One region of the Priestia sp. FSL P4-0332 genome, then DNA from elsewhere that is predicted to be linked to it. Evidence: predicted binding sites of a transcription regulator. Region 1 holds the regulator's gene; the other holds the start of a gene.
What was found. Region 1 encodes LexA, which represses DNA repair genes until DNA is damaged. Its sites were predicted from a motif close to CGAACATATGTTCG; they were not measured.

Region 2: the regulator LexA is predicted to act here: its motif matches at 2,054-2,067, upstream of uvrB (excinuclease ABC subunit UvrB).

What each region holds. Positions count from the first base shown of each region.
Region 1 covers NZ_JBBOUA010000001.1:3,965,787-3,970,601, forward strand. The annotation lists gene tkt (transketolase) at 1-82, opposite strand, end outside; gene MKY06_RS20875 (DUF896 domain-containing protein) at 250-480, opposite strand; gene MKY06_RS20880 (YneB family resolvase-like protein) at 550-1,218, opposite strand; gene yneA (cell division suppressor protein YneA) at 1,272-1,601, opposite strand; gene lexA (transcriptional repressor LexA) at 1,748-2,365, shown strand; gene MKY06_RS20895 (hypothetical protein) at 2,577-4,022, shown strand; partial or broken gene MKY06_RS20900 (glycosyltransferase) at 4,055-4,609, shown strand; gene MKY06_RS20905 (cation diffusion facilitator family transporter) at 4,648-4,815, opposite strand, start outside.
Region 2 covers NZ_JBBOUA010000001.1:4,920,427-4,925,241, forward strand. The annotation lists gene uvrB (excinuclease ABC subunit UvrB) at 7-1,986, opposite strand; gene MKY06_RS25870 (sigma-54 interaction domain-containing protein) at 2,322-3,983, shown strand; gene pruA (L-glutamate gamma-semialdehyde dehydrogenase) at 4,049-4,815, opposite strand, start outside.

The DNA of each region.
Region 1 (4,815 bases):
GACCTGAATTTGCTTTTTCAATCGCATCGATTGATAAAGTACGAATTGTTGCAATCGAAAGATCTTCAATACGTTGTGTCATACTCTTCATTCCTTTCAAAACTATGTACATATGTTATCATACTAATGATTTGCTTATTTGTACAATACTTGAACCAAAAAAATTTCCACTTTTACAGTTTTTGTGTGCCTTATTAAAAATATACAAAAAACTAGAGGGAACTCTCCCTCTAGTTTTACTAGAACGTCTCAGTGAAGACGCTTCTTTTTACTCTCTTTTAACTTCTTAGGCGTAACATCTTTACCTTCTTCGTCCACAACTTTAATCGTATGAAGGTGATTTGTCATAGATTGTCGGAAAACTTTTAAATATTCCTGACGTAGCTCTTGCTGTTCTTTCGCTTCAGATTCTGTCAGCCCTTCAGCCTTTGCCTTTTTTGAAAGAGCATTAATACGAGCAAGTTTATCTTTTGATAGCATATAAAACCTATCTCCTTATAATCAATAATTAAAATTACCGAACCGTTCCGGCAACATGTAGTCATCTTACTAAATCTCTTTCGTTTTATCAAGAGATTGAGCACTGTCTTGGTACTCTTGATAGCGACGATGTACCGTCGCTTTTGAAATATTATAACCAAAACCTTTTAGCGTAACTGAAATTTCAGCAAAGGTTAAGCCGTTATGACGAAGGCGGACAATTTCTTCAATCGGCGCTTCTTTTTTTTCTCTTCCCGAGTTAACTCCTTGATTTTTTAAATTTTGCTGCGGACGATAACCTTTTTCTACGGCTCTTTTCATTCCTCTTTTAATTTTAGCATTATGTAATTTCCGCTGATGCTCTTCCACTAAGCTAATAATATCTAACACCATTGAATCAGATTCTGAAAGCTGAAGCTGGCCTTGATGACTAATCGTATAGATTGTAGCATTTTCTTTATGAAAAGCATGAAGCAGCGCAATTCGGGCGTTTCCTCTGCCTAATCGTGTTTCGTCTTGAATGAGCAGCACAGATATTTTCTCTTCTTTCATTGTATGAAGAACATCCAAAATACCCTCTCTGTCTACATCATATCCGCTTGCTTTTTCCATCACGACTTTTTTCACCTTTAGATGGTGAAGATCAGCAAGCTTTTTTAATTCTTCTTGCTGGCGCTGTAAAGATGTTTCTTGGGTTTTTTTATCCGTACTGACACGGCAATAAATAATGGCATCCACTTTTATCACGACCTTTTCGGCTTCTAACAATATTCAGGAACGGCCGTTACACACTACTGTTCAATTGCCACTTGATTATGTAACTCTTTTTTTAAAACAGGAATATATAATTTATCTCCAGGAGATAAAGACTGGGCAGTGTCTGAGTTTAAATCATTGACTTCTTCAACCCATTTGACAAATTCATTGGTGGTCAAATGATGGTGATTATGATACTTGTTGGACAAGTCCCAAAGCGTATCTCCTTTTGTAATAGTAACCGTTGAATATTTGTCTAAATCTACTTTATCCGCTCCTAAAACCAGCGTCAATACATATGTAAGTGCAGCGATAACTGCAAAAAAAATAGCGTAATGTTTCATAGAATGTAAGAATTGTTGCATATTATGATCCCCCTATCAGAATATATGTTCTTATTTTAGTGAGAACATTTGTTTCTGTCAATGGAATTCTTCGAACTTATGTTTGTATATTGACACATCACGTGGTATAATTCACCTAAAGAATAGCTAAAATCGAGGTGAAAAATATGAAGCTATCAAAACGTCAACAAGACATACTAGATTTTATTAAGCACGAAGTAAAATTAAAAGGTTATCCGCCTTCTGTTCGCGAGATTGGGGAAGCGGTAGGATTAGCCTCTAGCTCCACTGTACACGGGCATTTAGCTCGTTTAGAAAGCAAAGGGTTAATTCGCAGAGATCCAACAAAACCGAGAGCAATCGAAGTTCTTCAACTAGACGAAGTAAACATCCCTAAAAGCAATGTCATTAATGTTCCTGTTATTGGTAAAGTAACAGCGGGTCTTCCTATAACAGCCGTTGAAAATGTGGAAGAATATTTCCCTCTTCCAGATAAATTCGTTTCTCCAGATGATCATGTATTTATGCTTGAAATTATGGGAGAAAGTATGATTGAAGCAGGTATTCTAGATGGCGATATGGTAATCGTACGTCAGCAGCAAACAGCTAATAATGGAGATATTGTGGTCGCTATGACCGAAGACAACGAAGCAACGGTAAAACGCTTCTTTAAAGAAGAAAATTTCGTTCGTTTACAGCCTGAAAATTCAACGATGGCGCCTATTATTCTTCGCCACGTAACGATTTTAGGAAAAGTAACTGGTGTATATCGCACGATTCACTAATCAGACACTGTATGTAAAACCAACTAATCATGATGTTAGTTGGTTTTTTTACGTTTGTTTTCTAAAAAAATTGGCATATTATAAATGATACATTGAATCATCGCAGGCAGGTAGAACGGTTTTTATAAAGCTTGTTTTATCCTTTACTTTCTACCTGCATTTCCTCGACTCTTACAAGGAAATACAACCGACTATAAAAAGGATGTAGTTTATGACCAATACACCAAGGAAAACAGAACCATTTCAAACCATTGTACCTACCAAAGCAATGAACATGTTTCTTTTTCCTTTTTCCTTTGACCGAAAAAATAAAGAGCAGCTTGTTCATGCACTGGAAGCAAATTTGTTCGAGTTTTTTTCCATTCAAAACAAACATTTAGAAAAAGAATACTACGGAGAACAATATTACGTATCTCATGATAGCCTGGATCAATATTTTCTTCCTTACATTGAATGCATTCTATTCCCTGACTCGTGCGAAAAAGAAGGGTTGCTTAGATTTTCAAAAAAAATAGACCATACCATTACTTTACACACTTCCTCCACCACCGTGTCTAGCAACGTGCTGTCTGTGGATGTTTTTTTATGTCCTTTTGAAATTGGCGTCATGACCATTCGCACTGAGATGAGCCATAATCATTACACCTATGATGATATTTTAGAGTTCATGAATCATTTTCGTGTATTAGAACCGAAGCTTGCTGAAGAGCATGGATCCACCATTACCTATGAACATCATCGCTATAGCAAAGTGCAAGATTATATTTTTTCACAGCTCGCGCCATTTTTGAACGAACACATCAAGAAAGAAGCCACACGTGAACAGCACGTTGGGAGCCTTCCTTATTTTATCGATGAACGGATGTTTGTGTTAAGTTATGTAACGGTAAATCAAGAGCAAGAGATTAATTCCACAACTTTATTTCGTACTGGACAGCTAAATAGCTATACGCCTGGCGGGAAAGCGTTTATTTCTGCACACAATCATGAGTATATTAAAACGTATAATACTAAACACGTGTATTCCAGATGGGCTCCTGAAACCTATTACGTCATAACAGACCATGTGTTTTCGTGTATTTCTAAATCGACAGACTCTAAAACGGATCAGCTTTTGATGAATCATCTATTTGGCCAGCATTACTATAATTTATTTTTACATTTTTTCTATAAAATCGTGTTGCTAAAACTATCTTATGAATATTCTCAGCTCACGTTTCATAAAAATTCAGAGGGCATTGAACGACTAATCCGCTCTATTACCGTGTTTTCAGGTAAATATTTGTTTTTAGAAATTAGCTCTCGTACAGAAGGTCAAGAGTTTTCTGAGCTCTTTAAAAAAATCTTTCATATCAATTCTCTTTATCAAGAAGTCAAAGAAACCCTTGGTACTTTGTACCAAAATCAAGAGAAAATCGCAGCCAAGCGTCACAATTACTTATTATTAATTTTAACGATTTACACGGTTCTTTCCGGTATTTACGGAATGAATTTAGTTATTAGCAAACTAAAGGGAAACATCCATTGGGATAGTATGAAGCAGTTTTCTATCTTTGAATATATCGCTTTAATAGTAGCTCTATCAGGAATTCTGATCAGCATTAGTCTCGGAGTGAGTTCCCTATGGAATTTATTAAAAGATCGGTTTAAAACATAAAAGCTGTTCGCATACGTATGGATGTAAACAGCTTTTTAAATTATATGTCCGATATCGAAATCCCTAAAGACACGGGAGATTTTCGTATTATCGACCGAAAAGTAGCGGATGTATTCAAAAAAATGACTGAACGCAATCGTTTTGTACGAGGAATGATGTCTTGGATTGGCTTCAGGCAAACATATGTAGAATATGAGCGCGATGAACGCTTTGCTGGTGAAACAAAATATCCTTTAAAAAAGATGATCAAGTTTGCTTCAGATGGAATTATTGGGTTTTCAACGAAGCCTTTGCGTTTAGTAATGGTTATTGGCTGGTTATCGGTTTTTGTATCACTTTTAGTTTTAAGTTATTCGATTGTTGTTTGGCTGATAGGTAAAAACATTCAGCCTGGCTGGACTTCTATTATGGTAGCTATCACCTTCTTTAGCGGTATTCAGCTACTTGGCTTAGGACTAGTCGGACAATACATCGCAAGAATTTACGATGAAAGTAAAAATAGACCTATTTACGTTGTACGTGAAACCATTAACTTCTCGAAAGCTTCAACAGATTCTCCAAACGTACGTGAAAAAGTATATAGCTAAAAAAACAAGGAAGAAAACAGCTGTTTTCTTCCTTGTTTTTATTCTTTTTGAAGCTGTAAATCACTTGGCACCCAGTCCGGAATTCCATCATCTTCATCAAATTCAATAATGACATCCGTTACTCCTTTTTCCTGTAAAATACGATTTTCCAGACGATCTTTAATATCATCAGCTTCTGCCACTGTTAAAACAGGATCAATTTCTAC
Region 2 (4,815 bases), 950 kb from region 1:
GTTTTGTCACCCTTCCGCTTTTAATTCTAGAATCAAGTCACGAAGCTCAGCTGCGCGTTCAAAGTTAAGCGCTTTGGCTGCTTCTTTCATTTCTTGTTCCATTTCTTCTACGAGCTTTGCTTTTTCTTTTTTGTTGAGCTTATCAAATGCCGGTGCTTCTTCATACGTTTCTGTATCTTCTGCTACTACTGTTGCACGAATTGAGCCTCGAACTTCTTTTTGAATCGTTGTTGGTGTAATACCATGCTCTTCATTGTAAGCTTCTTGAATACTTCTACGACGCTTGGTCTCATTGATAGCAATGTCCATGGAGTTTGTGATGCGATCTGCATACATAATGACATGTCCATTAGCATTTCGCGCAGCACGTCCGATGGTTTGAATAAGCGATCGTTCTGAACGCAAGAATCCTTCTTTATCCGCGTCTAATATGGTTACTAACGAAACTTCCGGAATATCTAAACCTTCACGAAGTAAGTTAATTCCTACAAGCACATCGTACTTTCCAAGCCGCAGCTCTCGGATAATTTCAATACGCTCGAGCGTCTTCACTTCAGAGTGAAGATATTGAACTTTAATGCCGATTTCTTTTAAGTAGTTCGTTAAATCCTCAGACATTTTCTTTGTTAACGTCGTAACGAGTACTCGTTCATTTCGCTTAATCCGGTCATGAATTTCTCCAATTAAATCATCAATCTGCCCTTCAATTGGTCGAACTTCAATATTTGGATCCAATAATCCCGTTGGACGGATAATTTGTTCAATCACATCAGGTGCCTTCTCAAGTTCATAAGGACCTGGTGTTGCGGAAACATGAACAATTTGGTTAATATGCTGTTCAAATTCATCAAATTTAAGCGGGCGGTTATCTAATGCGGACGGCAAGCGGAAACCATGCTCCACTAACACTTGTTTACGCGCTTGGTCTCCATTGTACATTCCTCTAACTTGAGGAATCGTAACGTGTGATTCATCCACAACAAGAAGGAAATCTTCCGGGAAGAAGTCCAGCAGTGTATAAGGTGTAGAACCAGCGGGACGAAGCGTTAAATGACGAGAGTAGTTCTCGATTCCCGAACAAAAGCCCATTTCTCTCATCATTTCTAGGTCGTAGCGCGTGCGCTGCTCCAAGCGCTGCGCTTCTAAAAGCTTGCCTGCTTCTTTTAGCTTCTCTAGCTGTTCTTCTAGTTCTTTTTCAATATTTTGAATGGCAACACGCATTTTTTCTTCTCTCGTGACAAAGTGAGATGCCGGGAAGATAGCTACATGTTCACGATCACCAATGATTTCTCCTGTTAGAGCGTCAACTTCTCGGATACGGTCAATTTCATCGCCGAAAAACTCGACGCGAATACAGTGTTCATCTCGAGACACAGGGAAAATCTCCACAACATCACCGCGAACGCGAAACGTTCCGCGCTTAAAGTCAATATCATTTCTTTCGTACTGTACATCTACTAGCGTACGAAGCAGCTGATTGCGCTCTTTTTCCATTCCTACTCGAAGAGATACGACCATTTCTTTGTATTCTTCCGGAGACCCTAAGCCATAAATACAGGATACGCTGGCAATAATAATGACATCTTTTCGTTCAAAAAGAGAAGAAGTTGCCGAGTGACGAAGTTTATCAATTTCATCATTAATGCTCGCATCTTTTTCAATAAATGTATCTGTTTGAGGTACATAGGCTTCAGGCTGATAGTAATCGTAGTAACTGACAAAGTATTCGACTGCATTATTAGGAAAAAACTCTTTAAACTCACTGTACAATTGACCAGCAAGCGTTTTGTTATGAGCCATAATTAGTGTCGGCTTATTTATTTCCTTAATAACATTAGACATGGTGAAGGTTTTTCCCGTTCCTGTAGCACCTAACAAAACTTGATGCTGCTTACCTTCTTTAATTCCTTTCACAATCTTTTCAATTGCCTTTGGCTGATCACCTTGCGGTTGATATGGGGATACTAATTCAAACTGATCTTTCAAATGAAGGCCTCCGTTTCTATTTTCTTGTTTTATCTATTTTTATTACGATATGTAAAAACCGAAAACACGAACTGATATTCGTATTTTATCACTTTATAATCATAAATGAAACTAATGAGTATTAATCTTATATAGTGTTTGTTTGTTTTTATTTTTTACCCTGTTACTTTATTACCCACTAAATTCTTATACTACCCTTTTCGAAGGGAATACAACTCTTTAGATGAAAGCAACAAAAGAAAGTAAGCTGCGTTATTGTTTGAAAAAGATAGGCTTTTGCGCCAATTTCTAAATTATGATACAGTATAAAAAATATGTACTGAGAGGGGTTTAGTATGGCAAGCGTTGATCAAGTTCTTATAAATAACTCCTTTACAACAGTTGAAGAATCAACTTCTTTAGCTAAAGTGAAATCTGAACTTTCAAACTATGACTTCGTTGTAGTCACAGCAAATACCTTTTATGTAATACACAAAGATGAACGATACCTTTTAACAGGTCATGACAGGGCATCTTCCATAAAGAAAGTAATAGCGGATACAAATTGGCCTTCATCTTCTACTTCTACGTTAGCCAATTTACAAGCCAACATAAACTGGAACAGACCAGTCCTCATTCAAGCAGAAAACCAAGAAACCACAATAGGACTTGTAACACCTTCACAGTGGATTACACATTTGCATAGCCAAAATGAGATATTAGCTTCCTATTTTGATACATTGGCAGAAACCATTAATGATGCAGTGACAGCGGTCGATAATGAAGGAAATGTAATCTTGTGGAATACTGCTGCGGAACATACGTATAAGATTCAGAGAGATGATATTATTGGTAGAAAAATCGGAGAGCATTTCAAAGATGAATCCATCATTCTACATACGATTCTAAATGAAGGGCGCCCTGTTCGCGGAACGTATCATCGTCCTAATGAACAAACTCACGTGCTCATCAATGCATCTCCTATTATAAGAAACAATCGAGTCATAGGTGGAGTCGCAACTGAACATGACATTACCAATATTGTAAGGTTAAATGAAGAAATTGATGTGTCTCTTCTCATTCCGAAAGATAATCCATTTTCTTCTTTCGCGGGTATCAGTCCTGAAATTAAGCAAGCCGTTGACATTGCCAAAAAAGTGGCATCTACAGATATGCCTATTTTATTAACAGGAGAACCTGGTTCTGGGAAAGAAATGCTGGCTCAGGCCATCCACTACGGGGGATCCAAACATAAAGAACCTTTTTTATCTTTAAATTGCGCCACTATTCCATCGGGACTCCTGGAAATTGAGCTCTTTGGTCATCAAAAAGATGTCTTTTCAGAAGATCCAACGACCATTGCGGGAAAACTGGAGCAGGCTCATAACGGGACGTTATTTATTGAAGAAATTGATAAAATGCCTCTTGAAATTCAAGTGAAGTTTCTCCGTTACTTGGAAGAACGATCCTTTTATCACGTTGGAGGCACGGAAGAAATTCAAGTCCAAACCCGAATTGTAGCCTCTACCACGACGCCTTTGGAAGAGTTGCTAAAAGCCGGTGAATTCCATGAAAATCTTTACTATTTGCTGACCGTCATCAACATTATTATTCCGCCGCTTCGAGACCATAAAGAAGACATCGAAGCATTGACTCAGCAATTTGTACAGGAATTTAGTAAAAAGTATAAAAAGAAGGCTCCTTTCATCAGCTCTGAAGTTCTCGAAGCCTTTATGCAATACGACTGGCCAGGCAATATTCGCGAGCTGAGAAATACGATTGAACGAATGATTTTTCTAAGTGATCAGTCATTGATTACCCTTACGCACCTTCCTGACAACCTGAAGGATGCAAGTTCTTTCACAGAAGTTCAAAAAGAGGAAGATTCTCTTCAAGAAGCTAGGCTAATAGAAGAGACTCTTCAAAAAACCTATGGAAACAAAAGTGCAGCAGCAGATCTGCTTGGCATTTCACGCGGCACCCTTTATAACAAAATCAAAGAATATGGATTAAACTAATCAAAAAATTCGACACAAGCATCTTTAGCTTCGTGTCGAATTTTTTGATTTCCTTTAGACTGAACTTATTTCTGTTTTCTCGCTGTCATCTTCCCTTGTGTAAATAATAGAAGATAATCATACCCTCCGGCTTTCGAGTCCGTTCCGGACATATTAAAACCTCCAAAAGGATGAACGCCAACTAATGCTCCTGTACATTTTTTGTTAATATATAAGTTACCACAGTGCATAGTAGCTAACGCCCTTTGAATTCTCTCTTCGTTTTCAGAGAAAAAAGCTCCCGTCAAACCGTAGTCAGTTTCATTGTAAATCTCAATGGCTTCTTCCCAGTTAGCTGCTTTTGTCAACGCAAGGACTGGTCCAAAAATCTCTTCTTGCATAATTCGTGCTTTTGAATCCACATCTTTGAATACTGTAGGCTCTATATAGTAGCCATTTCCAGGAGCTTTAGCTCCCCCGGCAATAAGCTTTCCTTCCTCTTTGCCAATTTCAATGTAGGCTAATACTTTTTCATACGCTTTTTGATCAATAACAGGCCCCATAGAAGGATTGTCTTCAGGCAGTCCGACGGTTAATTCTTTTGTTAATGCGGCTACCTTTTGGGCAATCTCTTCATAAACAGATTCTACAACAATCGCTCGAGAGCCAGCAGAACACTTTTGTCCTTGAAATCCAAACGCAGATGCTACGATCGCTTGCGCTGCTGCATCTAAATCTGCCGTTTCATCTACCACAACGCCATCTTTTCCTCCCATTTCAGCAATGACGCGTTTCAGCCAAATTTGTCCAGACTGTACTTTTGAGGCACGTTTATAAATGCGACATCCTACTT